Regions from separate parts of the Streptomyces sp. NPDC127595 genome, predicted to be linked through region 2. Evidence: predicted binding sites of a transcription regulator. Region 2 holds the regulator's gene; each other region holds the start of a gene.
What was found. The regulator HspR, encoded in region 2, represses chaperone genes until heat shock. The targets are predictions, from matches to a motif close to TTGAGNNNNNNNNNCTCAA.

Region 1 (10,068 bases), on a different contig from region 2:
GGGGGTGGAAATGGCGGGAAACAAGCGGGGTTCCGGCCTGGAGTGGGCATGGCGAAGTGCGCCGATCCGAGGCCGCGGCACGACTCACGTGGCCCTCTGCCTGATCACACGTGCCCGTCAGCGACGAACGTCGATGGATCTTCTGGCTCCGGTTCGAACTTTACGTCAACTTGGCAAAGAGGGAAGCCCTGGAAGGATGACCTGGATCCGGCAACCCCGCTCGGATTCGGCCACGCCGATGCGCCCGCCGTGCAGATCGACCGCCCAACGGGCGATGGCAAGCCCCAGACCCGTACCGCCGTCGCTGCCGGGACCGTGCGGCGCGGGGACCCCGCCGCGGTTGAACCGCTCGAAGACGCGGTGCCACTCCGACCTCGGAATGCCGGGACCCTCGTCCAGGATCTCCAGCGCGAGGGACTCCGGGTAGTCGCCGCGTCTGGCCCTGACGGTCACCCGGCCGTGTGGGGGACTGTGCTTGACGGCGTTGTCGATGAGGTTGGCGACGACCTGGTGGATCCGCTCCGGGTCCGCGTGCGCGGTCAGCTCGGGCGGTGACACGTCGAGGTGCAGATGGACGTCGGTGCGCGTGTGGCTGCCGGAGCCCGAGGCGATGCCCGCACGCGCCGAGGAGACCATGTTGGCCTCCTTCAGGACGCCCGACAGGTACGGCCACACCTCGAAGCGGCGCTGACGCAGCGGTACGACGCCGTTGTCCAGCCTGGACAGGTCGAGCAGCGTCTCCACGAGACGGCCGAGACGCTCCGTCTGCTTCAGCGCCGTACGCATGGTCTCGGGGTCGGCGGCGGAGACGCCGTCCACGACGTTCTCCAGGACCGCGCGCAGCCCCGCGATGGGGGTCCGCAGCTCGTGGGAGACGTTCGCCACGAGCTCCTTGCGCTGGCGGTCCTGGGCCTCCAGTTCGTCGGCCATCAGGTTGATCGTCTGGGCGAGGTCGCCCAGCTCGTCCCGGCGGTCGTCGCGCACGCGGCGGGTGTAGTCGCCGTGCGAGATGGACCGCGCGACGGCGTTCATCTCGTCGAGCGGGGCCGTGAGCGAATGCGCCACGAACTGCGTTATCAGCAGTGTGGCGATCATCGAGAAGACCGTGATGAAGCGCAGCTCGGTCTGCGTGCGCGCCGCGATGATGGACAGACCCGTGGTGATGAAGACCGAGACGACGACCAGGGTGCCGAGCTTGGTCTTGATCGAGAAGGGCCGTACGCCACCCCAGGGGCTCTCGCCCTTGGACCCGTCGAGACTCTTGGAACCGGCGAAACCGGAGCCCGCGTGTTCGCGCTCACGGCGTCCTGAGCCGGTGCTCCCGCGCTCCCCGAACCCGGGTCTCGCGCCCTTGCGGTCCCCGAACCCGCTCATCACATCAGCCCCCTCAAGAATGCCCCGGCCGAGGTCCGGCTCAGGGAGTCGGGGTCTCCAGGGCGTAGCCCACGCCGTGGACCGTACGGATCCGCTCGGCGCCGATCTTCCGGCGCAGCGCCTTGATGTGGCTGTCCACGGTCCGCGTACCGGAGGCGTCCGCCCAGTCCCAGACCTCGGCGAGCAGCTGCTCACGCGAGAGTACGGCCCGCGGGGTGTTCGCGAGGCATACGAGCAGGTCGAACTCGGTGGGCGTGAGGTGCACGTCCTCCGAGCGCACCCGAACCCGGCGCTGCGCGTGGTCGATCTCCAGCTCGCCGAGTCTGAGGATCCCGCTGCGCGGCGTCGAGGCGGCCACGACGGCACGCTCCACCCGGCGCAGCAGGACGTGCACGCGGGCGGCCAGCTCGCGCATGGAGAACGGTTTCGTCATGTAGTCGTCGGCGCCGACGCCCAGACCGACCAGCATGTCGGTCTCGTCGTCGCGCGCTGTGAGCATCAGCACCGGCACCGGGCGCTGGGCCTGCACACGGCGGCAGACCTCAAGACCGTCGAAGCCGGGCAGCATGATGTCGAGGATCAGCAGATCGGGCTGCCATGCCTCGGCGGTGTCGACGGCGGCCGGGCCGTCGCCCGCGGTTTGCACCAGGAATCCCTCGGCGCGCAGACGTGCCGCGATGGCGTCGACGATCGTCGGGTCGTCCTCGACGACCAGGACCCGTCGTTGAGCGCCGGGCGTCGCCGCCGCGCCGTTGTGGGAGGTGTGTGTCTGCTCCATCGCCCGCCCCTGAAGTGTGCTTTCCGGAATCCGTGGGGTGATCCCATGACTGCGCTTGACGCTTGAATGATCCGCGTCAGGCAAGCAGAGTACGGGCAGTCGCCGCGGCTCGGCTATCCAGGTCTTACCGCGAGATGGACGACGTCCGGAACGCCCCGGGCAACGGGGATCTCTTCGGTACGCACCCCCTTGAACCCGGCATTCCGGAGGGTTCCTTCAAATTCCGGAGAGGGTCGCGCCGACCACACCGCGAGTACCCCGCCGGGCCTCAACACCCTTGCGCAGCCTGTGAGTCCGGCCTCCGAGTAGAGGCTTTCGTTGCCCTCCGTGACCGTCCAGCCGGGTCCGTTGTCGATGTCCAGGCACAGCGCGTCGTATGTGTCGCAGATCTCATTGACGTAGGCGAGCAGATCCGCTTCGACGATCTCCGTGCGCGGGTCGGCGAGCGCCTCGGCCGACAACGGGGCCAGCGGCCCGCCGAGGTGCCAGTCGATCACCGCCGGCTCGCGCTCCACGACGGTGATACCCCCCAGCGCGGATCCGAGGCCGCGTGCGCGAGTGAGAACCCGACGCCGAGGCCGCCGATCAGCAGCCTCGGCTCCGCCCGCCCGTCCAGCGCGCCGTAGGCGGCGTCGACGAGCAGCCGCTCCGAACGGCCGTCGGAGGTGTCCATCAGGAAGCACCCGTTGGCGATGATCTGCAGCAGCGCGCCATGACGCCGCAGCACGACCTCGCCGTACGGGCCCTCGCGACGATCGATCACTGCGGGGGTGTCGTACGAGGTGACCATCGGCCCATCCTGGCAGCTCCGGGATGCCAGGCGGTCGAATTACCCCCGTTCCAGGGGGCGGAGCCGACACCTTCGCCGACGTGAGGAAGGCGACGTGGCCTCGGCCACGGAAGGCGGCTGCCCGCGGAGGTTCAGCCGACCCCGGTGAACTTCGCGCTCGTCAGCGGTGCCTCCACGCGCCAGCCGAGGGACTCGTACAGCGCCCGCCCGTCCGGTGTTCCGCCCAGTACGCCGGTCCTGGCGCCCTGTGCGACCGCCGCGCGCGTCACCGTGCCCATGACCAGTCGGCCGAGACCGCGCCTGCGGTGCTCCGGCGCCGTCTCGACCTGGTCGACGACCGCCGTCGCGCCGGTGGCCGCGATCTGGGCGCGCGCGGCCCAGGAGCCGTCCGGAGCGGTGACCAGGGCGCGGGTGACGCCGCCGTGCGCCCAGGTGCGCAGACGGTAGCCGTCGGGAGTGGCCACGGACGGGACGGCGGTGAGAGGGGCCGACATCAGGTACCCGGGCTGGGGGTCGATCCACCAGCCCTGACCGAGCCAGGGTCCGACGGTCGACGCCTCGGCGAACACCTTGAGCCACACCCCCGCTCCGGTCACCGAGTCGGCGACCTTCCGGACCACGGCCTCCTCGACAGCCCCGTTCGTCGCCCCGAGAACATGCCGGGTGACGTGCTCCGCCTGCCCCACATCGACCGAGCAACCCCAAGCCTCGACCACCGGCGGAGCCGCCCCACGCGAGAGGACCCAGCCGTCGACCCAGGCCCGTACGATCTCGTCCACCAGAACCCCTTGTAATGACTGCATGCGCTGAAGGAGTCTTACTTTAGCTACGGAGTCGGCGGGCTGGCCTGTGGCGGCGACCACACATAGGGGGTGGTCGTGGTGATGGCGTGGAATCCCAGGCGGCGCAGGATCGGGGCGCTGTCGTCGGAGGCGTCCACGTGCAGGAATCGGACGCCGCGGGCCGCGGCGAGGGCGGCGCGGGTGGCGACGAGGGCGCGGTAGATGCCCCGGCTCCGCCATCCGGGGAGCGTCGAGCCGCCCCACAGGCTCGCGAACTCGGTGTCCTCGCGGAAGACAAGCCAGGCCGCGGAGACCACTTCACCGTCCGCCTCGGCGACGAAGACGGCGATCTCGTCGGGGGCGGCCTCGACCCGGCCGATCAGGTCGTCGGCGAGCCAGCTCCAGTCGGCCTCCCACACCGCCGACTCCATCGCGGCGATCCGGTGCATGTCCACGTCCGCCGTGACCCGCCGCAGGACGACACCCGGCGGCACGACCGGCCGCCGTACGGCCGCCATTTCTTCCGCGAGTCCGACGACCACCGTCTCCTGCTCCTCGGGCACGAAGCCCGCGGCGCGCAGCCGCTCGGTGAGGCCGGCGGGGCGGTCGTGCCCCCGCGTCTTCCACTCCACCGCCTCACCGCGCCCGGCAAAGTACTCCCGCTGCCGGGCGATCAGACGGTCGAGTTCCGCCCCGCCCACCCCGAGATCACGCGGACCGCTGACCAGCCCGCGGAACTGCCCGACGATCCGCAGCAGCGGCCCGTCCTGTTCGTACGTGACCCCTGTCGGAGGGGTGGGAGGGGCGCCGCGCATCTGGTCGTCGTAGGCGGAGAGGAGGGGGTGGGTGTCTGTCACCCGGAAGACGGTACGGACCGTGCCGGCCGGGGCAACCGAATTAATATGCGAGCGGCGTCCCGGGCGGGGCTGGGTCAGGCGGTCAGCGGGGGCCGAAACCGCCGTACGGTCGCAGAGGGATGATCTGGAAGTCCGACATCTGCTTCTGCGCCAGGGGAAGGGCTGCCACCGCTGCTTCGGCGGCGGCGAGTGACTCGGCTTCGAGGAGGAAGCACGCGCCTCGCGTGTCGTCGCGCAACCAGATCTGGCGAAGTGCTCCGTCGGCGTAGAGCCCTCGGACCGTCTCGGTCTCCTGAGGCAGGACGGCCGCGAAGTCCTCGTCGCTGAACCGGTCGCTGTAGCGCTGGGTGATCACCATGAATTGCACCTGCGGAAGCTATCAAGGCGCCCGATCGCTGACAGCGAACACCCCCGGGGAACACCAGAGCGCTCACAAGCATTGAGTCCACATAGCTCAACTTGCTTGTCGAGAGGAAGATCATGGCTGCCGATACGACGTCCGCACCGCTCAACCTGCCCGTGCTGCCGCTCGACGACGAGGTCGTGCTGCCCGGAATGGTGGTTCCGCTGGACCTGAACGACACCGATGTGCGGGCCGCGGTGGAGGCCGCTCAGGCCGCCGCCCGCTCGACACCGGGGAAGCCGCAGGTGCTGCTGGTGCCGCGGATCGACGGGACGTACGCGGGCACGGGTGTGCTCGGGACGATTGAACAGGTCGGCCGCCTTGCCGACGGCGACCCGGGCGCGCTGATCCGCGGCCGCGGGCGCGTGAAGATCGGCGCGGGGACCACCGGTCCCGGTGCCGCGCTGTGGGTGGAGGGGACGCGCGTCGGTGAGACCGTGCCCGAGCCGCTGCCCGGCCACGTCACCGAACTGATCAAGGAATACAAGGCCCTGGCCACCAGCTGGCTGCGCAAGCGCGGCGCCTGGCAGGTCGTGGACCGCGTCACGGCGATCGACGACGTGTCCGCCCTTGCCGACAATTCCGGCTACTCACCTTTCCTCTCCACCGAACAGAAGGTGGAACTGCTGGAGACCGCGGATCCGATCGCTCGCCTGAAGCTCGCCACCGAGCAGCTCCGCGAGCACCTCGCCGAGCAGGATGTCGCCGAGTCCATCGCCAAGGACGTACAGGAAGGTGTCGACAAGCAGCAGCGCGAGTTCCTGCTGCGGCGCCAGCTCGATGCCGTGCGCAAGGAGCTCCGTGACCTCAAGGGGGAGGGCGGGGAGGACGAGAGCGACGACTACCGCTCCCGCGTCGAGGCCGCCGACCTTCCGGAGAACGTCCGCGAGGCCGCTCTCAAGGAGGTCGAGAAGCTGGAGCGCGCGAGCGACCAGTCGCCCGAGGGCTCCTGGATCCGGACCTGGCTCGACACCGTCCTGGAACTGCCGTGGAACGAACGCACCGAGGACGAGTACGACATCCAGGGCGCCAAGGCGATCCTCGACGCCGAGCACGCGGGCCTGGAGGACGTGAAGGAGCGGATCACCGAATACCTCGCCGTGCGCAAGCGGCGTGCCGAGCGTGGGCTCGGCGTGGTCGGCGGCCGTCGCGGCGGCGCCGTGCTCGCGCTCGTCGGACCTCCCGGCGTCGGCAAGACCTCGCTCGGCGAGTCCGTCGCGCACGCCATGGGCCGCAAGTTCGTCCGGGTCGCCCTGGGCGGCGTACGCGACGAGGCCGAGATCCGCGGACACCGGCGTACGTACGTCGGCGCGCTGCCCGGCCGGGTCGTCCGCGCCATCAAGGAGGCCGGGTCGATGAACCCGGTCGTGCTCCTGGACGAGATCGACAAGGTCGGCTCCGACTACCGAGGCGACCCCGCCGCAGCCCTCCTCGAAGTGCTCGACCCCGCCCAGAACCACACCTTCCGCGACCACTACCTGGAGGTTGAACTCGACCTCAGCGACGTCGTCTTCCTGGCGACCGCCAACGTCCTGGAAGCCATCCCGGAGGCCCTGCTCGACCGTATGGAGCTGGTCCGCCTCGACGGCTACACCGAGGACGAGAAGGTCGTCATCGCACGCGACCACCTGCTGCCGCGCCAGCTGGAGCGGGCCGGTCTGGAGAAGGACGAGGTCACGCTCGACGAGAGCGCGCTGCGCAGGCTCGCGGGGGAGTACACCCGGGAGGCGGGCGTACGGAACCTGGAGCGCGGCATTGCCCGGCTGCTCCGCAAGGTCGCCGCTCAGCACGAACTCGGTGAGCGGAAGCTGCCGTTCACGGTGACCGAGGACGATCTGCGCGGGCTCATCGGGCGTCCGCACCACGTGCCCGAGTCCGCCCAGGACCCGGCCGAGCGCCGTACGGCGGTCCCTGGTGTCGCGACGGGACTCGCCGTCACGGGTGCGGGAGGTGACGTCCTCTTCGTGGAGGCGTCGCTCGCCGACCCCGAGACGGGCGCGGCCGGTCTGACCCTCACCGGTCAGCTCGGTGACGTGATGAAGGAGTCGGCGCAGATCGCGCTGAGCTTCCTGCGCTCGCACGGAGCCGAACTGGAACTGCCGGTCGGCGACCTGAAGGACCGGGGCGTGCACATCCACTTCCCGGCCGGGGCCGTCCCCAAGGACGGTCCGAGCGCGGGCGTCACCATGACGACCGCCCTCGCGTCGCTGCTCAGCGGCCGGCTGGTCCGCACCGACGTCGCCATGACCGGCGAGGTCTCGCTCACCGGCCGTGTCCTGCCCATCGGCGGCGTCAAGCAGAAGCTGCTCGCCGCACACCGGGCCGGGGTCACGACGGTGATCATCCCGAAGCGCAACGAAGCCGACCTGGACGACGTCCCGGCCGAGGTCCTGGACAAGCTCGACGTCCACGCGGTGACGGATGTCCGCCAGGTGCTGGAGCTGGCACTCGCTCCGGCGACGAACGGCGCCACCGCGGAGGTTCCGGTGGCGGCGTGACGGACGCCATCGGTTGAGGAAGGCCCGGGCCCCGCGAGGGACCCGGGCCTTCCCATGCTCGATGCCGGCCGGTGTCACCCGTTGGCGAGTGCCACCACCCGGTCCAGCGCGCCGTTGAACTTGTTGTGGTCCCCGACCGTCGGACCCGACGACGTGTACTGCCACATCGTGTAGTAGCCCCAGCCGGCGGGCAGCGTGCCCACGGCGGTGGCGTAGCGGGCGACCCACAGCGGGTTGGCGGTGGCGAAACCGGCGTAGTTGCCGGTGCACTCCGTCCACCAGGTGGTCGCCGTGTAGATCACGGCGTCCCGCCCGGTGCGCGCCTTGTACTGGGTGAGGAAGCTGCTGATCCAGCTGACCATGGCGCTCTGCGTCTTGCCGTAGCAGGAGGCGCCGTACGGGTTCCACTCGATGTCGAGTACGCCGGGCAGCGTCCTGCCGTCCTTCGACCAGCCGCCTCCGTGGTCGACGAAGTAGTTGGCCTGGGTGGCGCCGGTCGTCGTGTCGGGGGTCGCGAAGTGGTACGCGCCGCGGATCATGCCGACGTTGTAGGAGCCGTTGTACTGCTGGGCGAAGTAGGGGTTCGTGTAGTACGTCCCTTCCGTCGCCTTGGCGTACGCCCATTTGACCCCGCTGCTCCACAGGGTGGACCAGGCGACGTTGCCCTGGTGGCTGCTGACGTCCACGCCTTCCGTCTGCGTGGCCCTGCTGTCGGCCGGGGTGCCGCCCTGGCCGTCGTGGGCGACTACGCCCATACCCAGGTGGGCCGAGCCGCGGGCGGGGACGTCGGCTGCCTGGGCCGGTACGGCGAGAAGGAGGGAGAAGGCGGCGAGCAGGATCCCGAACGCGGGAAGGCGCTTCGGGGTGTGCGAGCGGAGGAGCGTGCGGGATCTGTATCGGTGCGCGGGCATGTCGTGCCTCCGAGGAGATCGGTGGTGCACGGTGGTGCTCGGTGGGGGAGCGCCGGCGGCATGCGCCTGCCGCGGTGGGGGGTCAAGTCATCGTCGACTTGTTGTTTGCGTGGCGCAGGGGTCACATGCCATGCCGGGCAAATTCCTGCTGTGGGCATGCCACAGTTTGCCTGCCCTTGACGCTACGCACTTGGAAGACGGCGTGGGAAGAGGGCCCGGACGCTGCCGATGGTCTACGCCTGCGAAATACTGGCGGAGCTGCGGCGACGGCGATTTTTGGCAGAAACTTTCAGGATCGGGAAACCGAGTCAGGGGTGCTGACGTGCACGAGGACGCGAACGGCGACGGGCATCGCGGCGAACCCACGGCGTCAGGAAGTGGTGTGGACCAGGAATTCCCCTCGCTGGAACGCGAGTTGACGGTGTTCCTGCGGCGGGCCCGGGCCTCCTCGGGCGAGATGGCCCGGGCGGTCCATCCCGACCTGGAGTCCTCCGCGTACGGGCTCCTCATCCGGCTGGACGAGTGCGGCCGCCAGCGCGCCACGGAGCTCGCCGCCTACATCGGCGTCGGCAAGGCCACCATGTCCCGCCAGCTCCGCGCCCTGGAAGACCTCGGCCTCGTCGCCCGCGAGCCGGACCCCGCCGACGGCCGCGCCTGGCTCGTCCACCTCACGGAGGAGGGCCGGGTGCGCTTCCGCGCGGTGCGCGAGGCGCGGCGGGCGCGGTACGTCCGGCAGCTCAGCGGCTGGGACCCGCGGGAGGTGGCCGAACTGGCCCGGCTGCTGCACCAGCTGAACACCGGGATCGAGAAGTAGCCGGCCACGCGCGGAAGCGGCGCGGCACGCCTCGGTGACTCACCACTCCACGAACACCACCGTCGCGTCGTCGTGGGTCTTGCTCCGCCCCAGCCGCGCCCGCGTCTCCGCGTCCGCGGACTCCAGCGCCCGTACGCGGGTGACGAGGGCCTGCGCCCCCTCCTTCCGTACGAAGGTGAACAGGCCCGTCCAGTCCCCCTCCCGGAACTTCTCCACCCACCGCGTGGCACCGTCCGTCAGGGCGGCCAGCGCCCGGACGGAGGACCGGGGCACCGTCCCCGTCACCGCGCGCGAGGCCACCGAGGGATCCGCGGCGGCCGTGAAGAAGCCGCCCTCCTGGTTGCGCAGGGTCGCGTCGGTGCGGGCGGCGGAGGTGAGGGTCTCCCGGGGGACGCGGGAGAGGCGGTCGTCGAGGAGCGCGGTGACGGCGCCTTCGGGGGACTCCAGCAGCAGCGCGGAGTCCGACAGGACGAGGTACTCGACCTCCGCGGCGGACCAGCGGGCGAGGACGACGGTTGCCTGAGGTGTGCGGGGGTGAGAAAGGTCACAGGTCTCGGCGTGGGCCTCGGCCGTACGCGCGATCGAGCGGGAAAGGATCTCAGCCAGCGTCAGATCCCGGCAGGTAAGGGACAGTTCGGTCAGCGCGCCGCCCAGGCGGGAGGAGAACCAGGCGACGGAGTGCAGGCAGCCGTCGTCACCCGCGGGGGGTGTCACACCGTCCAGGACGACCAGCGCGCCCCCTTGTCCCGAGGCGGGAAGTCCGACCGATGCGAAGTCCTCATTGGGGCGGGCCGGGTCGCCGGGCTCCGAGACGAGTTCAGTACGCATCCGGCCAGTCTGCACGAGCCCTTCACAAGATCC
Region 2 (10,068 bases):
CTCGTCGATGAGGTGCTGGAGCAGCTGGGTGTGGTGGATGACCTCGTAGTCGCCGCCGAGCTGCGGGTATTCGTTGCCGAGGGTGTTGAGGCAGTGCGGGCAGGTGGCGACGATCTTCTTCGCGGACTTCGGCTTCTTCGTGGCCGGGTCCTCGTCGTCCTCGCCGTACGCCATGTTCAGCGCGGCGACGTTCTCCATGCCGAGCTCCTGGAACAGCGGCTCGTTGCCCAGCCTGCGGGCCGAGTCACCGGTGCACTTCTCGTCGCCGCCCATGATGGCGAAGGAGACGCCCGCCATGTGCAGGAGTTCCGCGAAGGCCTTGGTGGTCTTCTTGGCCCGGTCCTCCAGGGCGCCGGCGCAGCCCACCCAGTACAGGTAGTCGACCTCGGACAGGTCCTCGATGTCGCGGCCGACGACCGGGATCTCGAAGTCGACCTCCTTGGTCCACTCCAGGCGCTGCTTCTTGGCCAGCCCCCAGGGGTTGCCCTTCTTCTCCAGGTTCTTGAGCATCGTGCCCGCCTCGGACGGGAACGCGGACTCGATCATCACCTGGTAGCGGCGCATGTCGACGATGTGGTCGATGTGCTCGATGTCGACCGGGCACTGTTCGACGCAGGCGCCGCAGGTGGTGCAGGACCACAGGACGTCCGGGTCGATGACGCCGTTCTCTTCGAGGGTGCCGATGAGGGGGCGCTCGGCCTCCGCCAGGGCGGCGGCGGGCACATCCGCGAGCTGCTCCTTGGTGGCCTTCTCCGCGCCCTCGGCGTCCTTGCCGCCGCCGGCCAGCAGGTAGGGAGCCTTGGCGTGGGCGTGGTCCCGCAGCGACATGATCAGCAGCTTCGGGGAGAGCGGCTTGCCGGTGTTCCAGGCCGGGCACTGCGACTGGCAGCGCCCGCACTCGGTGCAGGTGGAGAAGTCGAGCAGGCCCTTCCAGGAGAACTGCTCGACCTGGCTGACACCGAACACGTCGTCCTCACCGGGATCGGTGAAGTCGATGTCCTTGCCGCCCGAGGTCATCGGCAGCAGCCCGCCGAGCGCGACCGAGCCCTTGGCGTTCCGCTTGAACCAGATGTTGGGGAAGGCCAGGAAACGGTGCCAGGCCACGCCCATGTCGGTCTTCAGCGAGACGACGATCATCCAGACGAACGAGGTCCCGATCTTGATCATCGCGGTGAGATAGATCAGGTTCTGGAGCGTGCCGACGTCCGTCCCCTTGAAGGCGGCGACGATCGGGTACGAGGCGAAGTACGCGGCCTCGTAGCCGTGCACGTCGGCGAGGGCGCCCTCCAGGCCGCGCAGGGTCATGATCGCGAGCCCGATGATCAGGATGACGGACTCGACGAAGTAGGCCTGGCCGGTGTTGGACCCGGCGAAGCGGGACTTGCGGCCGGGCTTGTCCGCCTTGGAGAGCTGACGGATGACGATCAGCGTGAGGATGCCGAGGGTCGTCATCAGCCCGATGAACTCGACGAAGATCTCGTACGGCAGCCAGTGGCCGATGACCGGCAGCACCCAGTCGGCCTGGAAGAGCTGCCCGAAGGCGTTCACCAGGGTCGCGACCAGCGAGAAGAAGCCGACGGCGACGAACCAGTGCGCGACGCCGACCACGCCCCAGCGGTTCATCCGGGTGTGGCCGAGGAACTCCCTGACCACCGTGACGGTGCGCGCGGCCCAGTCGTCGGTGCGGGTGCCCGCGGGGACGTCCTGGCCGAGCCGTACGAACCGGTAGATCTGTGCGATGGCTCTGCTGAACAGCGCCACGCCGACCACGGCGAGTACCAGCGACACAATGATCGCGGCGAGTTGCATTTGGGGGCTCCTCGGGCCTGCGAGGTGTTGCTCCGAGAGCTGCTTCGAGAGCTGCTTCGGAGGTGATTGCGATGATTACTAAGCGGTAACTTATGCAGTCGGTCTGAGACTACCCATATCTTCTGCCGCACTGTAGCCAGGGGTGCGGTGATCTGCGTCGCTGAGGGTTGCCTGAGCGGTGGAGCCCCACGGCATGGCCGTACGCCGGGCATGCGACGGCCGAACGCCGACACGTAAACCCGATCGTGTTATTCGCACAGTATTGTGACATTTGCGCCTAAATTAGCGACGTGTTGTATGGAATCGTCGCTGCCCTCGCCGCCCTGCTCCTCACCGCCGTCCTCGCCGCCCTGCTGCGGATGTTCGCCCTGCGCTTCGGGGTGGTCGAGCGACGGCCGGGGCGCCCCCGCGCGGTTCCCCTGCTGGGCGGGGTCGCGGTGCTCGGCGGAACCGCGCTGGTGGCCGGGGCGGGTGAGTGGACGCAGGTCGCTCCGCTGGGGGCGGATGCGGGGCGGCTGCTGGTGGCCGGGCTCGGGGTCGGACTGCTCGGGCTGGTCGCCGACCTGCGGGCCGTGCCGCTCCCGGTCCAGGCGGGAGGCGTCGCAATCGCCGCCTCGCTGACCGTGCCGTACGGCGAACTCGGTCTGCTCGGCGGGCTGTTGGGCATCGCCTGGACGGTCCTGGTCACCTTCGCCTTCGTCTCGCTCGATCACGCCGACGGGGTGCTGGGGACCGTCGGGGTCGTCACCGCCTTCGCGCTGAGCGGGTGTGCGGCGGCCGAGGTCATGGACGGTACGACGGTGCTGCTGAGCGTGCTGGCCGCGGCGCTCGCCGGGTTCCTCATGCAGGGGCGGCCGCCGGCGCGGATCGTGCCGGGGCGGTGCGGGGCGCTGTTCGCCGGGTTCGTGCTCGCCTCGGCGGCGGTGCTGGTGCACGGGGGGCGGGAGACGGGGTCCGGGGTCGCGGCGCTGTTCTCGCTGACCGCTGTCGGGCTGGCCGATCTGGCGCTCGCGGCCCGGGGGCCGGGCGGGCATCTCGCGCAGCGGCTCCGGCGGGTCGGGCTGACGTCGCGGGGGGTCGTTGTGGTGATCGGTGCGGCGGCGTTCGGCGGGGCGCTGGTCGGTTTGCTCATCGATCTGGGGTGGGTGGGTGCGGGGGCCGCGTGGTGGGTGGCGGGAGGGGTCGCGGTGGTGGTGCTCGTGGGGGGCGCGGGTCCGGTTTCTCGCCCCCGCCGCCCCTACCCGTTCCCGTCCCCTGGGGGCCCTGCCCCCAGACCCCCGATCGCTCGAAGGGCTCGTCCTCAAACGCCGGACGGGCTGAAGACTCAAGCGCCCAGCCAGTTGAAAAGCTCCAGGTCAGACGCAAGGTGCGCCTAAGAAACAGATAAGAGTTGAGCCTCCTCGACTCAGCTCTGTTGACGATGTGGCGGGCGTCGTGCACACTTGAGTCCGTTCCACTCAAGTCATTGCTGGAGGAATTGAAATGGCACGTGCGGTCGGCATCGACCTGGGCACGACTAACTCCGTCGTCAGCGTTCTGGAGGGCGGCGAGCCCACCGTCATCACCAACGCCGAGGGTGCCAGGACCACGCCGTCCGTCGTCGCCTTCGCGAAGAACGGTGAGGTTCTCGTCGGCGAGGTCGCCAAGCGCCAGGCGGTCACGAACGTGGACCGGACCATTCGGTCCGTGAAGCGTCACATGGGCACGGACTGGAAGATCGAGCTCGACGGCAAGAGCTTCAACCCGCAGCAGATGAGCGCCTTCATCCTGCAGAAGCTGAAGCGCGACGCCGAGGCGTACCTGGGCGAGAAGGTGGCCGACGCGGTCATCACCGTCCCGGCGTACTTCAACGACTCCGAGCGCCAGGCGACGAAGGAGGCCGGCGAGATCGCGGGCCTGAACGTCCTGCGTATCGTCAACGAGCCGACGGCCGCCGCTCTCGCGTACGGCCTCGACAAGGACGACCAGACGATCCTCGTCTTCGACCTCGGTGGCGGCACCTTCGACGTCTCGCTGCTCGAGATCGGCGACGGCGTCGTTGAGGTGAAGGCCACGAACGGCGACAACCACCTCGGTGGTGACGACTGGGACCAGCGTGTCGTCGACTACCTGGTGCAGCAGTTCCGCTCCGGCCACGGCGTGGACCTGGGCAAGGACAAGATGGCCCTCCAGCGCCTCCGCGAGGCCGCCGAGAAGGCCAAGATCGAGCTGTCCTCGTCCACCGAGACCTCGATCAACCTGCCCTACATCACGGCTTCCGCCGAGGGCCCGCTGCACCTGGACGAGAAGCTCACGCGCGCCCAGTTCCAGCAGCTCACGGCCGACCTTCTGGAGCGCTGCAAGACGCCGTTCCACAACGTCATCAAGGACGCCGGGATCAACCTCTCCGAGATCGACCACGTCGTTCTCGTCGGTGGCTCCACCCGTATGCCCGCCGTCGCCGAGCTCGTCAAGGAGCTGACCGGTGGCAACGAGGCCAACAAGGGTGTGAACCCGGACGAGGTCGTCGCCATCGGCGCCGCCCTCCAGGCCGGTGTCCTCAAGGGTGAGGTCAAGGACGTCCTGCTCCTCGACGTCACGCCGCTGTCGCTTGGTATCGAGACCAAGGGCGGCATCATGACCAAGCTCATCGAGCGGAACACGACGATCCCGACCAAGCGGTCCGAGATCTTCACCACCGCCGAGGACAACCAGCCCTCCGTGCAGATCCAGGTCTACCAGGGCGAGCGCGAGATCGCGGCGTACAACAAGAAGCTCGGGATGTTCGAGCTGACCGGCCTGCCGCCGGCCCCGCGTGGTGTCCCGCAGATCGAGGTCGCCTTCGACATCGACGCCAACGGCATCATGCATGTCACGGCCAAGGACCTCGGCACGGGCAAGGAGCAGAAGATGACCGTCACCGGTGGCTCCTCGCTGCCGAAGGACGAGGTCAACCGGATGCGCGAAGAGGCCGAGAAGTACGCGGAGGAGGACCACGCCCGCCGCGAGGCCGCCGAGTCCCGTAACCAGGGCGAGCAGCTCGTCTACCAGACGGAGAAGTTCCTCAAGGACAACGAGGACAAGGTCCCGGGTGACGTCAAGACCGAGGTCGAGGCTTCCATCGAGGAGCTGAAGGCCGCGCTCAAGGGCGAGGACACCGCCGAGATCCGCACGGCCACCGAGAAGGTCGCCGCGGTCTCGCAGAAGCTCGGCCAGGCGATGTATGCGGACGCAGCCGCCGCCCAGGCCGCGGGTGACGCCCCCGGTGCCGAGGCCCCGCGCGGCGACGACGACGTGGTCGACGCGGAGATCGTCGACGAGGACCGTGACCGCAAGGACGGTGCCGCGTGACGGAGGAGACCCCGGGCTTCGAAGAGAAGCCTGACGTCCCTTCCGGCGCCACCCCTGACGACGCCGAGCCGACAGCCGCCCCCGAGGGGGCGGCTGCGGCCGGGGACGAATCGGCAGCAGCACAGGCACAGGCCCAACTGGCCGGTCTGACAGCACAGCTGGACCAGGTGCGTACGGCGCTCGGTGAGCGCACGGCGGACCTCCAGCGGCTCCAGGCCGAGTACCAGAACTACCGCCGCCGGGTCGAGCGCGACCGGATCGCGGTCAAGGAGGTCGCCATCGCGAACCTCCTGACCGAGCTCCTGCCCGTGCTCGACGACATCGGCCGCGCGCGGGACCACGGCGAGCTGGTCGGTGGCTTCAAGTCGGTGGGCGAGTCGCTGGAGACCGTCGCGGCGAAGCTGGGGCTGCAGACCTTCGGCAAGGAGGGCGAGCCCTTCGACCCGATGATCCACGAGGCCCTGATGCACTCGTACGCGCCGGATGTCACCGAGACGACGTGCGTGGCGATTCTGCAGCCGGGGTATCGCTTCGGCGAGCGCACCATCCGCCCCGCGCGGGTGGCCGTCGCCGAGCCCCAGCCCGGCGCGCAGGCCGTCAAGTCCGAGGACGCGACGGCCGAGGCGGCGGACGACAAGGAGAGCGGTGGCCCGGACGAGGGCTGACGTTGAACGCATGAGAGAGGAGGGACGTCGAGGATGAGCACCAAGGACTTCATCGAGAAGGACTACTACAAGGTCCTCGGCGTCCCCAAGGACGCCACCGAGGCCGAGATCAAGAAGGCGTACCGGAAGCTCGCCCGCGAGTTCCACCCGGACGCCAACAAGGGCAACGCCAAGGCGGAGGACCGCTTCAAGGAGATCTCCGAGGCGAACGACATCCTCGGGGACCCCAAGAAGCGCAAGGAGTACGACGAGGCCCGCGCCCTCTTCGGCAACGGCGGCTTCCGTCCGGGGCCGGGCGCGGGCGGCGGCAACTTCAACTTCGACCTGGGTGACCTCTTCGGAGGCGGCGCCCAGGGCGGCGGAGCACAGGGCGGCGGCTTCGGCGGCGGGATCGGTGACGTGTTCGGCGGGCTGTTCAACCGCGGCGGCACGACCACCGGCACGCGTACGCAGCCCCGGCGCGGCCAGGACATCGACACCGAGGTGACGCTCAGCTTCACCGAGGCGGTGGACGGGGCGACGGTTCCGCTGCGGATGACCTCGCAGGCGCCCTGCAAGGCCTGTTCGGGCACCGGCGACGCGAACGGCACACCGCGTGTGTGCCCGACGTGCGTCGGCACCGGCCAGGTCGCCCGGGGCTCCGGCGGCGGGTTCTCCCTCACCGACCCCTGCCCCGACTGCAAGGGCCGCGGTCTGATCGCAGAGACCCCGTGCGAGGTCTGCAGCGGCAGCGGCCGCGCCAAGTCCTCGCGCACGATGCAGGTCCGTATCCCGGCCGGCGTCAGCGACAACCAGCGCATCCGGCTGCGCGGCAAGGGCGCCCCCGGTGAGCGCGGCGGCCCGTCCGGCGACCTGTACGTCACGGTGCATGTCGACGCCCACCCGGTCTTCGGCCGCAAGGGCGACAACCTCACCGTCACCGTGCCCGTCACCTTCGCGGAGGCGGCCCTCGGCGGCGAGGTCAAGGTGCCCACCCTGAGCGGGCCCGCGGTGACCCTGAAGCTGCCGCCGGGCACGCCGAACGGCCGCACCATGCGCGCCCGCGGCAAGGGCGCGGTCCGCAAGGACGGCACCCGCGGCGACCTGCTGGTCACCGTAGAGGTCACGGTCCCCACGGAGATTTCGGGCAAGGCTCGCGACGCCCTGGAGGCGTACCGCGAGGCGACCGCGGGTGAGGACCCGCGGGCGGAGCTGTTCCAGGCCGCGAAGGGAGCATGAGGACGCCATGGACGGAATCGGCCGTCGACGCAACCCGTACGAACTGACCGAGGAGACGCCGGTCTACGTCATCTCGGTGGCGGCCCAGCTCTCCGGCCTGCACCCGCAGACCCTGCGTCAGTACGACCGCCTCGGCCTCGTCTCCCCCGACCGCACCGCAGGCCGGGGCCGGCGCTACTCGGCCCGCGACATCGAACTGCTGCGCACCGTCCAGGCGTTGTCCCAGGACGAGGGCATCAACCTCGCCGGCATCAAGCGCATCATCGAGCTGGAGAACCAGGTCGCCGCACTCCAGCAGCGCGCCGCCGAACTCCAGGCGGCCGTCGACGGCGCGGCAGCCGCGATGCAGCAGCGCGAGGCAGCCGTCCACGCCTCGTACCGCCGCGACCTGGTCCCGTACCAGGAGGTTCAGCAGACGAGTGCGTTGGTGGTGTGGCGGCCGAAGCGGTCGTCGGAGTAACCGACCACGCGAAAGGGGCCCGGAGGTTCAACCTCCGGGCCCCTTTCGCATGCCGGCCGTGCTCAGGGCTTCAGGATCACCCAGTCAGCCCCGGGCGCAGACTCAGTGCCGTCGGCGTACAGCGCGGTCACCCAGTAGTAGTGGGTGGTGCCGCGGGCCGCGGTGGTGTCGTCGTAGGAGCGGTCCGTGGTGGCCGCCAGCTTCTCGTACGCCCCGGTGGCCGGGTTCCAGCGGTAGACCTGGTAGCCCGTCGCCGAGTCGGCCGCGTTCCACCCCAGGCCGACGCCCGAGTCGGTCGCGGTCGCCGACAGGCTGAGCGGTGAGCCCTCCGGGGTCGCCACCGATGGGGTCAGATCCAGTTCGTCGACCGTGATGGCGTACAAGGGTCCCCACCACCTGCTGGAATTGCCGGCGGTGTCGATCGCGTCCACCCAGTAACAGATGCGGCCGCCGTCGGGCAGGGTCACGTCCGTGTAGCGCGAGGTGGACGCGGACAGCCACGCCCACTCCGAGCCGGAGCAGACCTGTGTGCCGCCCTCCTCACCGAGGATCCGGCCCCGGTAGACCGCGTACCGCTTCAGGTCGGGCTCGGTGTTGTCGGCCCAGTCCAGCTCGATGCCGTACTCCGTGGCCGTCGCGGTCAGTCCGGTCACCTGGGCGGGCGCCTTGTCCGATTCGAGGATGGTCACGGTGACCGTCGCCGAGGGGAGGGAGACGGCGGACGCCTGGTCCTCCGTCGTCACCGCGTAGTGGTAGGTGGTGCCCTCGTCCGCCGAGTAGTCGCCGCAGCTGTAGCGCCGTGACCCGTCGGCGCGTTCGGTGTACGTCGTCGTGCACGACACCGGCGTGCCGGACGTGCTCACAGGCAGGGTCGTCGAGCGGTACACGTGGAAGGCACGGACACTCGCGTCCCCCGGCTTGACCGTCCAGGACAGCAGCGCGGCCCCGATGTCCGCCGTCGCCGTGAACTCGCGCGGTGCGGCGGGCGGCCGGTGCGCGCTCACGGTGCCGGTGTACGGCGAGAGATGACCGGAGCCGTCCACCGCGGCGACCTTGTAGGTGTACGTGGAAACCCGGTCGGCCGTGTCGTCGCTGAAGTGGTTCGAGGTGACGTCGGTGACCTTGTCGGCGCCGCCCGGATCCGTGCGCACCACCCGGTACTTCACCGCCCCCGGCACCGCCTGCCAGGACAGCTCGGCCGCGGTGTCGGTGACCGAGGAGGCGAGGCCGCCCGGCGCGGTCAGCGTGATGCCGGTGACCAACTGGTCGGCGGTACCGGCCGATTCGTTGCCCGCCTTGTCGTACGCGCGCGCCTCGTAGTAGTAGACGGCGCCGGTCGCGGGCGGGGTGTCGGTGTACGAGGTCGCGGTCGTGCCGGTGAGCCGGGTCCAACCGGTGCTGTCCCGCAGCCGCCGGTAGACCCGATAACCCGCGAGATCCATCTCGACGTTCTTGCCCCAGCTCAGCTTCGCCTTGTTGCTCGCGGTGTCGTACGACACCAGCGGGTCCTTGGGCGTGAGGGGCTTGACCTTGTCGACGGTGGCCGAAGTGCGGGGTGTGTACGTGAACTTGACCTTGGCGGTGCCGGTCCAGTTGACGTAGTCGACGCGGAGGGTGTGCTTGCCCTTCGGGACCGTCACGTTGACGGTTTTGCTCACAGCCTTGGAGGTGTTCTTCCACAGGTCGAGCTTGCGGACGCCGTCGACGTACACCCGTATCCCGTCGAGGCCGGAGGTGGCGAGGGCGAAGGGGCCGCCGGAGCCGAAGTCGCGGGTGACGGTCCAGCGGACGCCGAAGTTGTCCTTCGGGAGGCCGGAGGCGGGGGCGCCGCTCCAGCTCTCGTCGATCGCGCTGTCGCAGTCCGTCTTCTTCGGGGTGCCCTTGAACGTGGTGTTCGCGAAGAACTGCCGCTTGAGGACGGGGGAGGCGCAGCGGGTGGCGGCGGAGGCGGCCGGGGCGACAGCTGTGAGCAGGCCGCCCGCGGTCGCGACGACAACAGTGCAGGCGAGCAGGGAATGCCTGGATGCGTTCTTCACGTCATACCTCGCTCGGCAGGGTCACGGTGTAGTCGATGTTCGTGAAGGTCTCTGTGCCGTCGGCCGCGACGACGGAGGCGACGAAGTGGTTGGTGGTGCCCCTCGGCGCGGTGCGGTCCGTGTAGTAGCTGGTGGTCGTCGCCAGGGGTACGTCGTTCAGCCGGACGTACGTGCCCGACTGCCGGTCCCACCGGTACACGTTGATACCGAGGGCGTCGGCGGCGACGCCCTCGCAGTCGAGGTCCAGGACCGAGTCGCCCGCGGTGTTGTCGAAGGCGTAGAGGCCGCAGGCCGAGGTGTCCTCGGGGACGACCGTCGGGGTGAGGTCGAGCTCGGTGACGGCGACCGTGGACAGGGCTTGGCTCCACGGAGCGATGTCCGGGTCGTGCGCGCCCTCGTAGGTACGGGAGTTGCCGTAGATGTCGCGGGCGACGACGACGTACTGGGTGCTCTCGCCGTCCGCCCGCTCGGGGCCGACGACGTACTCGGAGGTGCCGGCGTCCACGACTCCCACGTATTCGGGGGTCGCCCATTGCGTCGGCTTCTCGTA
Region 3 (10,068 bases), on a different contig from region 2:
CGACAAGGAGAAGCCGGATCCGGCCGCCGAGGCCTTCGCGGAGGGGATGCGGCTGGTGCGGGGCAACCGCGCGCTGGCCGCCGTCGAGTTCAGTGTCTGCCGTCAGAAGGACTGCCCGGCAGGGCCCCGCGACGGCCTCGTCCTCGTCGACTCCAGCGGAGTGCTGCATGTGCACCCCACCCGCCGCGCGGAGCCGGCCGAGTGGGCCTGGGCCGCCGCGCACGCCGTCATCCACCTCGGCTTCGGCCATGTCCCGGCGGCCACCGGCGAACGCGTGCAGCCCGACCGCTTCGACCTCGCCGCCCGCTGTGCCGTCGTCAACCGCTTCCTGCTCGGCTTCCCGATCGGCCAGACCCCCGAGGACCTGCCGGCCTCCTACCCCGCCGGCGACGAGGAGCAGCTCGCCGCGCGCTGGCGCCGCGAGGGGATTCCGGCGGAGTACGAGCGCTGCGGTACGGCCGGTGGTGAGCCGGACCAGCTCCTGGTGACCTGGCACACCTGGAACGGCGGCACCGCGCCCGACTGGCAGCTCGCCTTCGCACACGCGCTGACCCGGACCATGGCCGCCGCGATGGACATGGCGGGCGGCCGCCGCGACTCCATGCGCGGCGGCCCCACCCAACTGCAGCCCTGGGAGAAGGCGCTGAGCTGGTTCGTGTCCTCCTACCCCCTCCTCGGTGGCATCGCGGCCGGCATCACCGTCGTCGCCGACGCCGAACTCGCCCGCGCCCACGGCATTTCCATCGCCGCGGTCAACGCGGAGGCGGCCGAGATCTACATCAACCCGCTGCGCCAATTCGACGACGAGGAATGGCGGTTCGTCCTCGCCCACGAGATGCTGCACGCCGCCCTGCGCCACAGCGACCGCTGCGGCACCCGCGACCAGTTTCTCTTCAACATCGCCGCGGACTACGTCATCAACGGCTGGCTGTGCGACATGCAGGTCGGCGTCATGCCCGAAGGGCTGCTGTACGACGTGGAATTGCGGGATCTGTCGGCGGAGGAGGTGTACGACCGGATCGCGACGGACCTGCGCCGGATGCGCCGCCTGTCCACACTGCGCGGCAAGGGCGTCGGCGACATGCTCGGCGGCCCGCTCGGTTCACCGCGCGACTACGTGGACCTCGACGAGTTCTACCGCAGGGGCCTGGCCCAGGGACTCGACCTGCACCAGCGGGAGGAGCGCGGCTTCCTGCCCGGCGGCCTGGTCGAGGAGATCCGCGCGCTCAGCCATCCGCCGCTGGCCTGGGACGCCCAACTCGCCCGCTGGTTCGACGAGTTCGTGCCCCGCCCCGAGCCGCTGCGGTCGTACGCGCGTCCCTCCCGCCGCCAGGCGGCGACCCCGGACATCCCGCGCGCGGGCCGCTACTTCCCGCCCGAGGAGATCGCCCGCTGCACCTTCGGCGTGGTTCTCGACACCTCGGCCTCCATGGACCGCACGCTCCTCGGCAAGGCGCTGGGTGCCATCGCCTCGTACGCCGAGGCCCGTGACGTACCGGCCGCACGCGTCGTCTTCTGCGACGCCGCCCCGCACGACGCCGGATATCTGCCGGTGACGGAGATCGCCGGGCGGGTACAGGTGCGCGGGCGCGGCGGTACGGTCCTGCAGCCGGGCATCGATCTGCTGCACCGCGCGGACGACTTCCCGCCGGGCGCGCCCATGCTGGTCATCACGGACGGCTGGTGCGACGTCCTGCGGGTACGGCGCGAGCACGCGTACCTGATTCCGCAGGGCGCGCGGCTGCCGTTCACCGCGCGGGGGCCGGTGTTCCGGGTGAGTTGAGGGGGCGCGAGCCGCATCAACTGGGTGGTCCGGGCGGAGGTGTGATCGGATGGGGGATACGGAACCCCGGTAACGGGACCACACCCGAAAGGACTCATCGTGGCAACCACGCGCTCTGCACACACCGTCTGGGAAGGCAACCTGCTCGAGGGCAACGGCGTCGTCACCTTCGACTCCTCCGGCGCCATCGACGAGCAGCCCGTGACGTGGGCGTCGCGCTCCCAGGACGCGAACGGCAAGACCAGCCCCGAGGAGCTGATCGCGGCCGCCCACTCCAGCTGCTTCTCCATGGCGTTCTCGCACGCCCTCGCGGGGGCCGGTACCCCGCCCACCAAGCTCGTCACCTCCGCCGACGTCAGCTTCCAGCCGGGCGAGGGCATCACCGGCATCCACCTCACCGTCGAGGGCACGGTGCCGGGCATCGAAGAGGACGCCTTCATCGCCGCGGCCGAGGACGCCAAGAAGAACTGCCCGGTAAGCCAGGCGCTCACCGGCACGACGATCACCCTGTCGGCGAAGCTCGCCTGACGGTCCAGTAGGCACTACGGCGCCGCGGTCCCCGGAGGGGGTCGCGGCGCCGTCATGTTCCGGGCCGCCGTACAAGGCCTCCGTCCGGGCCCGCCCATGCCCGCCCGTCCCCACCCGGGGCTCCCGCCCCATTGACAAGAACGCACTCAAGTTTTGTGCTTGGGGGCGGGCAGAACCGGGCGGAAGGGGACGGACATGGCACGTGCGGTCGGGATCGATCTCGGTACGACGAACTCCGTGGTCGCTGTTCTGGAAGGCGGCGACCCCACGGTCGTGGCCAACGCGGAGGGTGCGCGCACCACGCCCTCCGTGGTGGCCTTCGCCAAGAACGGCGAGGTGCTCGTCGGGGAGGTCGCCAAGCGGCAGGCCGTGACGAACGTGGAGCGCACCGCGCGTTCCGCCAAGCGTCACATGGGAGATGCGAGCTGGCGCTTTCCGGAGACGGGCGCCATCGACGGCACCCGGTACCGCGCGCAGGAGCTGGCCGCGCGCGTCCTGCAGAAGCTGAAGCGGGACGCCGAGGCGTATCTCGGCGAGGACGTCACGGACGCCGTGATCACCGTGCCCGCCTACTTCGACGACGCGCAGCGCCAGGCCACCAAGGAGGCGGGCGAGATCGCGGGGCTCAAGGTCCTGCGGATCATCAACGAACCGACGGCCGCGGCCCTGGCGTACGGGCTCGACCGGGGCGAGGAGCAGACCGTACTCGTCTTCGACCTGGGCGGCGGGACCTTCGACGTCTCGCTCCTGGAGATCGGCGACGGCGTGATCGAGGTCAAGGCCACCAACGGTGACACCAAACTGGGCGGCGACGACTGGGACCAGCGGATCGTCGAGCATCTCGCCCAGCGGTTCAAGGCCTCGCACGGTATCGACCTCGGACACGACAAGATGGCGCTGCAACGGCTGCGCGAGGGCGCCGAGAAGGCCAAGATCGAGCTGTCCAGCGCCTCCGAGACCACCGTCAACCTGCCCTACATCACCGCCACCGCCGACGGCCCGCTGCACCTCGACGAGAAGCTGACGCGCGCCCAGTTCCAGGAACTGACGGCCGACCTGCTCGACCGCTGCAAGAACCCCTTCCACCAGGCGGTGAAGGACGCGGGCGTGAAGCTGTCCGTGGTCGACCGGGTCATCCTGGTCGGCGGCTCGACCCGGATGCCGGCCGTCACCGACCTGGTGAAGGAACTCACCGGCAAGGACCCGCACAAGGGCGTCAACCCGGACGAGGTCGTCGCCGTGGGCGCCGCGCTCCAGGCGGGTGTCATCCGCGGTGACGTCAAGGACGTCCTGCTGCTCGACGTCACCCCGCTGTCCCTGGGCATCGAGACCAAGGGCGGCATCATGACCAAGCTCATCGAGCGCAACACCACGATCCCGACCCGGCGTTCGGAGATCTTCACGACCGCCGTGGACAATCAGCCCTCGGTCGGCATCCAGGTCTACCAGGGCGAGCGCGAGATCGCCGCGTACAACAAGAAGCTCGGCGTCTTCGACCTCACGGGGCTGCCGCCCGCGCCGCGCGGGGTGCCGCAGATCGAGGTCGCCTTCGACATCGACGCCAACGGGATCATGCACGTCTCCGCGAAGGACCTCGCCACGGAACGCGAGCAGAAGATGACCGTCACCGGCGGCTCCGCGCTCCCCAAGGACGACATCGACCGCATGATGCGCGAGGCCGAGCAGTACGCCGACGAGGACCGCGGGCGCCGTGAGGCCGCCGAGACCCGCAACCAGGCCGAGCAACTCGTCTACCAGACCGAGAAGTTCCTCCGGGAGAACGAGGAACGCATCCCCTCCGACACGAAGCCGGAGGTCGAGTCCGCCATCGCGGAGCTGAAGGAACTCCTGGAGGAGCCCGCCGACACGAGCGCGCTGCGGGCCGCCGTCGAGAAGCTCGCCACGGTGAGCCAGCGGATGGGGCAGGCGATGTACGCGCAGGCCCAGCAGGCGCCGCCGCAGACGCCCCCGCAGGACGAGCCGGCCACCGAGCATGCCCCGAGCGAGGAGGAGGGCGTGGTGGACGCGGAGATCGTGGACGAAGAGAGGGAAAGGGGTGGAGATGCGGACACGGGGAAGGATGCGAGGGGTGGTGCTGCCTAGTACAGCGGGGCCTGGTGTTGCCCGGTGTTCGGCCGCCCGTCACCCGGCCTCCCTAACGTGCGGGTCATGAAGAGACTTTCGATCACGGTCAGCGCAGTCGCGCTGACCGTCGGACTCGCGTCGCCCGCCATGGCCGACCGCGACTCCGAGAACCTCGGTCAGACGACGGACCTCGGTCAGGCCACGGACCTCGGTCAGGCCACGGCTTCCGGTGAGGCCACCGCCTCCGGTCGGACCACCCCCTTCGGCCAGGCCACGCTGACCGGTTTCGCCTCGCTTCCGGCCGAGACGTTCGTCCCGAACAGCGAACCGTCCGGCTCGGCCGTCGGCGCGGGTCCGTTCAACGGCATCACCGGCCCGTTCGCCGACCAGCCGGTCCAGGGCTTCAGCGGCGCCGTCAACCGCCACGACGGCAGCTACGACGTGCTGTCCGACAACGGCTACGGCAACAAGGCCAACAGCGCCGACTTCCTGCTGCGCATACACCGCGTCGAGCCGGACACCAAGACCGGCAAGGTCAAGGTCCTGGGCGGCTTCAACCTCAGCGACCCGTACCACAAGGTGCCGTTCCCGCTCACCCGGACCGACCGGGTGCTGACCGGCGCCGACTTCGACGTCGAGTCCATCGTGCGGGCGTACGACGGCTCGTACTGGCTGGGCGACGAGTTCGGCCCGTTCCTGCTGCACTTCTCCTCGACCGGCAAGCTTCTCGAAGCCCCGATCTCGCTCGACGGAGTGCAGGCGCCGGAGAACCCGTACCTGAACGGTGCCCAGCCGACCACCGGCAGCAGCAAGGGCTTCGAGGGCATGGTCCGTTCGGTCGACGGCCGGCACCTCTACCCGCTGCTCGAAGGCACGGTCAACGGTGACACCCCCGGCGACCTGCGCTTCAGCGAGTTCGACCTGAAGATCCGGGACTACACCGGGAAGCGTTTCACCTACCGGCTGGAGTCGCCCTCCAACGCCATCGGTGACGCCATCGCCGTCGACAGGAACCGCTTCCTGGTCATCGAGCGTGACGGTGGCCAGGGCGCCGACGCCAAGTTCAAGCGGATCTACCTCGCCGACACCCGCGACCGCAACGGTGACGGGGTCATGGACAAGACCCTCGTGGCCGACCTGATGAACATCGCGAACCCGAAGGGCCTCGGCGGCTTCGGGGAGACGTTCACCTTCCCGTTCACCACGATCGAGGACGTCGTCCTCCTCGACAACCGGACGCTGGCAGTCCTGAACGACAACAACTTCCCGTTCTCCTCCGGCCGTACGCCCGGCAAGGCGGACAACAACGAGTTCATCACCTTCAAGCTCACCGAGAGCCTGAAGGCGGACAAGCGAGCCCTCAAGTAACTCCGCACCAGCCGGACTTCAGCACCGCCGCGCCGGCCGCGGCCCGAACCGCATCGGGTCGCGGCCGGCCGCGTCACATGTGCACCGCCTGGCTCGCCGCCTGCTGCGTGGGCACCTCGCGGCGGTAGAGCGCCAGCGTCACGACGAACCCGATCGCGAAGAACAGCGCCGACCACCAGTACGCGGTCGAGTAGCTCTCCATCGAGGCCTGCGCCTGCACCTGTGCCGTGGGCTGCTTGCCGACGAGGTAGCTCGTCGCCGCGCTCGTGGCGAGGGTGTTGAGCAGGGCCGTACCGATCGAACCGCCCACCTGCTGGCTGGTGTTGACCATCGCGGAGGCCACGCCCGCATCGTGCGCGGCGACGCCGGACGTCGCCAGGTTCATCGCCGTGGCGAAGATCATGCCGAGGCCGAGGCCGGCCATCAGGAGCGGCGGCAGCACGTGCTGGGGGTAGTTGCTGTGGAGACCGAGCGCGGTCAGCCAGGCCATCGCGGCCGAGGCGAGGGCCATGCCGAGCGGAACGATCGGTTTCGGACCGAGCTTCGGCACCAGGTAGTTGGTCGTGGTCACGGACATGACCACCATCACGGCGACCATGGGCAGGAACGCCAGCCCCGTCTTGATCGGCGAGTAGTCCAGGATCTCCTGGAGGTAGTAGGTCAGGAAGAGGAAGACGCCGAACATGCCGGCACCGGCGATGAACATCGCGAGGTACGACGCGCCGCGGTTGCGGTCCAGGACCACGCGCAGCGGCAGCAGTGGATGCTCGGCCCGTGTCTCCCACCAGGCGAATCCCACGAGAAGGACCGCGCCGACCACGAGGAAGCCCCACGTCTTCACGTCGCTCCACGAGGACGTCTCCGCGTTCGAGAACCCGTAGACGATGCAGAACAGCCCGGCCGACACCAGAAGCGTGCCCGGCACATCCAGCTTGGGCCGGTCCGCGGGTTTTCCGGCGTGCAGGAGCCGCGCCCCGCCGACCATGGCCACGGCGGCGAAGAAGACGTTCACGTACAGGCACCAGCGCCAGTCCAGGTACTCGGTGAGTACGCCGCCCAGGAGCAGTCCCACCGCGCCGCCCGCGCCCGCGATGGCGCCGTAGATGCCGAACGCCTTGGCGCGCTCGCGTGGATCCGTGAACGTCGTCGTGAGGAGCGAGAGGGCGGCCGGCGCGAGCAACGCGCCGAACAGCCCCTGGAGGGCACGGGCCCCCACCAGCATCGCGAAACTGGTCGCGGCACCGCCGAGCGCGGAGGCCAGGGCGAAGCCCGCGAGCCCGGCGAGGAACACGACCTTGCGGCCCACCAGGTCCGCGATGCGCCCGCCGAGCAGCAGCAGGCTGCCGAAGGCGAGCGCGTACGCGGTGACGACCCACTGGCGGTTGCCGTTGGTGAAACCCAGGTCCTTCTGCGCGGACGGCAGCGCGATGTTCACGATCGTCGCGTCGAGGACGACCATGAGCTGCGCGATACCGACCACCGCGAGGATCAGCCACCGGTGCTCGTGACTGCCACCGGTGGCCTGCGGCACATCGCCGCCGGGCGGCGCGGCCTGAAGGCCCCGCGCGGGCTCGGGTACGGACGTGGCTTCGGGCGAGTGGTCCAAGACGGCCTCCAGGTACCCCCGACCCAACATAAATGCATCGCCCATGGACGGCGACCGGGGCCGGCGGCTCGGCCGCGGACCGGAGTGCCCCCGCCGTCAGGGCAGCTCGCAGCACGCGCCCTTGCCCGCCCCCAGGTCGAACCTGGGGGCGGGCAGTGCATTGCGTCCGCTCATGGCGTCCACACGGGTCAGGACTTGCGGGCGACCCCCGCGTACAGGGGCACAATGCCCTCCGCCTTGGCGGCCACGTCCACGGGTTCGGGCCGCCAGTCGACGGCCGGGACCACGCCCGGCTCCAGCAGCTCCAGGCCGTCCAGGAAGCGGGAGAACTCGGCGTGGGTGCGCGGGTGGAAGGGCGTGCCGCTCTCCCGGAAGAGTGCCGCGACCTTCCCGATGGTCGCGGCGCTGAGGTCCGGGGTGACCTGGGAGAGGACCACGAAGCTGCCGGGGGCGAGGGCGTTGACGTACCTGCCGACCAGGCCGTACACGTCGTCGCCGTCGGGAGCGTCGTCGAGGTAGTGGGTGAGCGCGACCAGCGACAGCGCGACGGGCCGGCCGAGATCCAGGTACTCGGAGGCCAGGCGCAGGATGGTGTCGGGGTCGCGGACGTCGGCGTGCACGTACTCGGTGGAGCCCTCGGCGGTGCCCTGCAGCAGTGCCTCGGCGTGCCGCAGGACGATCGGGTCGTTGTCGGCGTAGACCACCCTCGACTCGGGGGCGATCTCCTGGGCGACCTGGTGGAGGTTGGGCTCGGTGGGAATGCCCGTGCCGATGTCCAGGAACTGACGAATCCCGGCCCGGGCCGCGACCCGGGTGGCCCGGTGCATGAACCGGCGGTTGGAGCGCGCACTGCGCACCGCGGCCTCGTCCACGCCGAGGATCTTGCGGGCCAGTTCCTCGTCCACCTGGTAGTTGTCCTTGCCGCCCAGCCACCAGTCGTACACCCGGGCGGGATGCGGCCGACTGGTGTCGATACGGATGGACTCGGCGTCACTTCCGGTCACAACAGTGCTCCTCGGTGTCGGGTCTTCAATTGCGTTCGGCAACGGGCTCAGTGATGGGTTCAGCGATCAGGGGGTACGTTTCTGCAGTTCAGAAGCGCGCCCGGAACTCCTGGAGGATCTGCTTGGTGCGCTGGGCGGAGGACGCGTGGGCCGTCATGTGGTCCAGGACCTCCAGGTGCAGGGCCACCTCGATGCGCGAGTCGAGGTAGAGGGCACCGGACACGTACTCGCTGTAGACCATGTCGGGCAGCTCCGGCTCCGCGAAGCGGAACAGCGCGAAGGACGTGTACGTCCCCGGGTGCGGGCCGTTCGCGAACTCGGCGACCTGGAGCGTGATGTGATCGTGCTCGGCCTCTTCCAGAAGCCGGTCGATCTGGTCGCGCATGACCGAGCTGTCGATGCTCACGGGGCGCCGCAGCGCCGTCTCGTCCATGATCACCCAGAGGTGGGGCGGGTTCTCGCCGGTGAGCAGACCCTGCCGCTTCATCCGCAGCGCCACATGCCGCTCGATGGCCTCCGGACCCGTCTGCCCGACCGTTCCCGCCTCCAGCACGGCCCGCGCGTAGTCCTCGGTCTGCAGCAGCCCGGGCACGAAGTGCGGTTCGTACGAGCGGATCAGCCGGGCCGCGCCCTCCAGGCTGACGTACAGGCTGAACCACTCCGGCAGCACGTCGTGGAACCGCTGCCACCAGCCCGGCCGGTTCGCGTCCTCGGCGAGCCCGACGAAGGCGGCCACCTCGTCGGAGGCCACGCCGTAGGTCGTCAACAGCACCTGTACGTAAGGGATTTTGAGCGCGACCTCGGCCATCTCCATCCGCCGTACGGTCGCCGGGGCCACACGCAGTACGCGCGCGGCCTCCTCCCGCTTGAGGCCCGCTCTCTCCCGCAGCTCCTGGAGCCTCCGCCCCAGAACCACCTGACCCACCGTGGGCGCGGGCCGCCGCTCACTCACGCCACGCCTCCCCAAGCGCCGAAGTACACGCGCAGTGTGTCATGTTCCCCCACGGCCCTCACAGGGTCGGCCGGGTCACCCCGGCCTCGCCTCAGGAAACGAGGCTCTGATCAGGAGAGGAGGCCCTGATCAGGAAACGAGGCTCTGAAGGTACTTGGCCGTCGCCGGGTCGGCCGGGAGGAACGTCTCGATGGCCAGCTCGGAGACCGTCACGTCCATCGGGGTGTTGAAGGTCGAGATGGAGGAGACGAAGGACAGGACCCGGCCGTCGTGCTCGATCCGCATCGGGAGCGCGAAACAGGGGACGGCGTCGAAGAGTTCGTCCTCCCGGCCGGGATCCGGGACCGGGTACGCGGCCACCTCCTCGTACAGCGCGCGCAGCGGCTCGGAGCGGCTGAGCGCGACCTGCCGTTCCATCTGGTCGAGCAGGTGGCCGCGCCAGGCGTGGAGGTTGCGGATGCGCGGCGCCAGGCCCTCGGGGTGAAGGGTGAGACGCATCGCGTTCAGCGGGGGCGTGAGCAGGGCTTCGGGGATGCCGTCCAGGAGCATGGTGATGCCCTGGTTCGCGGCGAGGACGTTGTAGGTGGCGTCGACCACCAGCGCGGGATACGGCTCGTAGCCCTGGATCAGCCGTTCCACGCCCTCGCGCAGGGCGTTCATCGCCGGGTCGTCGAGCGGGGTCTCGGCGTAGTGGGGCGCGTATCCGGCGGCCAGCAGCAGCGCGTTGCGTTCCCGGACGGGG

Region 1: the regulator HspR is predicted to act here: its motif matches at 5,021-5,039, upstream of lon (endopeptidase La).
Region 3: the regulator HspR is predicted to act here: its motif matches at 2,443-2,461, upstream of dnaK (molecular chaperone DnaK).

The regions. Positions count from the first base shown of each region.
Region 1 covers NZ_JBHXWK010000004.1:536,502-546,569, reverse strand. The annotation lists gene ACFVKT_RS16600 (ATP-binding protein) at 166-1,374, opposite strand; gene ACFVKT_RS16595 (response regulator transcription factor) at 1,415-2,152, opposite strand; partial or broken gene ACFVKT_RS16590 (spermidine synthase) at 2,266-2,942, opposite strand; gene ACFVKT_RS16585 (GNAT family N-acetyltransferase) at 3,074-3,721, opposite strand; gene ACFVKT_RS16580 (GNAT family N-acetyltransferase) at 3,769-4,581, opposite strand; gene ACFVKT_RS16575 (hypothetical protein) at 4,664-4,939, opposite strand; gene lon (endopeptidase La) at 5,062-7,482, shown strand; gene ACFVKT_RS16565 (lysozyme) at 7,557-8,393, opposite strand; gene ACFVKT_RS16560 (MarR family winged helix-turn-helix transcriptional regulator) at 8,716-9,207, shown strand; gene ACFVKT_RS16555 (protein phosphatase 2C domain-containing protein) at 9,247-10,035, opposite strand.
Region 2 covers NZ_JBHXWK010000003.1:126,768-136,835, reverse strand. The annotation lists gene ACFVKT_RS11620 ((Fe-S)-binding protein) at 1-1,809, opposite strand, end outside; gene ACFVKT_RS11615 (undecaprenyl/decaprenyl-phosphate alpha-N-acetylglucosaminyl 1-phosphate transferase) at 2,100-3,185, shown strand; gene dnaK (molecular chaperone DnaK) at 3,292-5,139, shown strand; gene grpE (nucleotide exchange factor GrpE) at 5,136-5,804, shown strand; gene dnaJ (molecular chaperone DnaJ) at 5,838-7,022, shown strand; gene ACFVKT_RS11595 (heat shock protein transcriptional repressor HspR) at 7,030-7,482, shown strand; gene ACFVKT_RS11590 (PA14 domain-containing protein) at 7,545-9,518, opposite strand; gene ACFVKT_RS11585 (PA14 domain-containing protein) at 9,520-10,068, opposite strand, start outside.
Region 3 covers NZ_JBHXWK010000001.1:19,934-30,001, forward strand. The annotation lists gene ACFVKT_RS00095 (hypothetical protein) at 47-1,783, shown strand; gene ACFVKT_RS00100 (OsmC family protein) at 1,883-2,311, shown strand; gene dnaK (molecular chaperone DnaK) at 2,507-4,414, shown strand; gene ACFVKT_RS00110 (esterase-like activity of phytase family protein) at 4,481-5,764, shown strand; gene ACFVKT_RS00115 (DHA2 family efflux MFS transporter permease subunit) at 5,838-7,295, opposite strand; gene ACFVKT_RS00120 (SAM-dependent methyltransferase) at 7,559-8,374, opposite strand; gene ACFVKT_RS00125 (helix-turn-helix domain-containing protein) at 8,463-9,326, opposite strand; gene ACFVKT_RS00130 (helix-turn-helix domain-containing protein) at 9,456-10,068, opposite strand, start outside.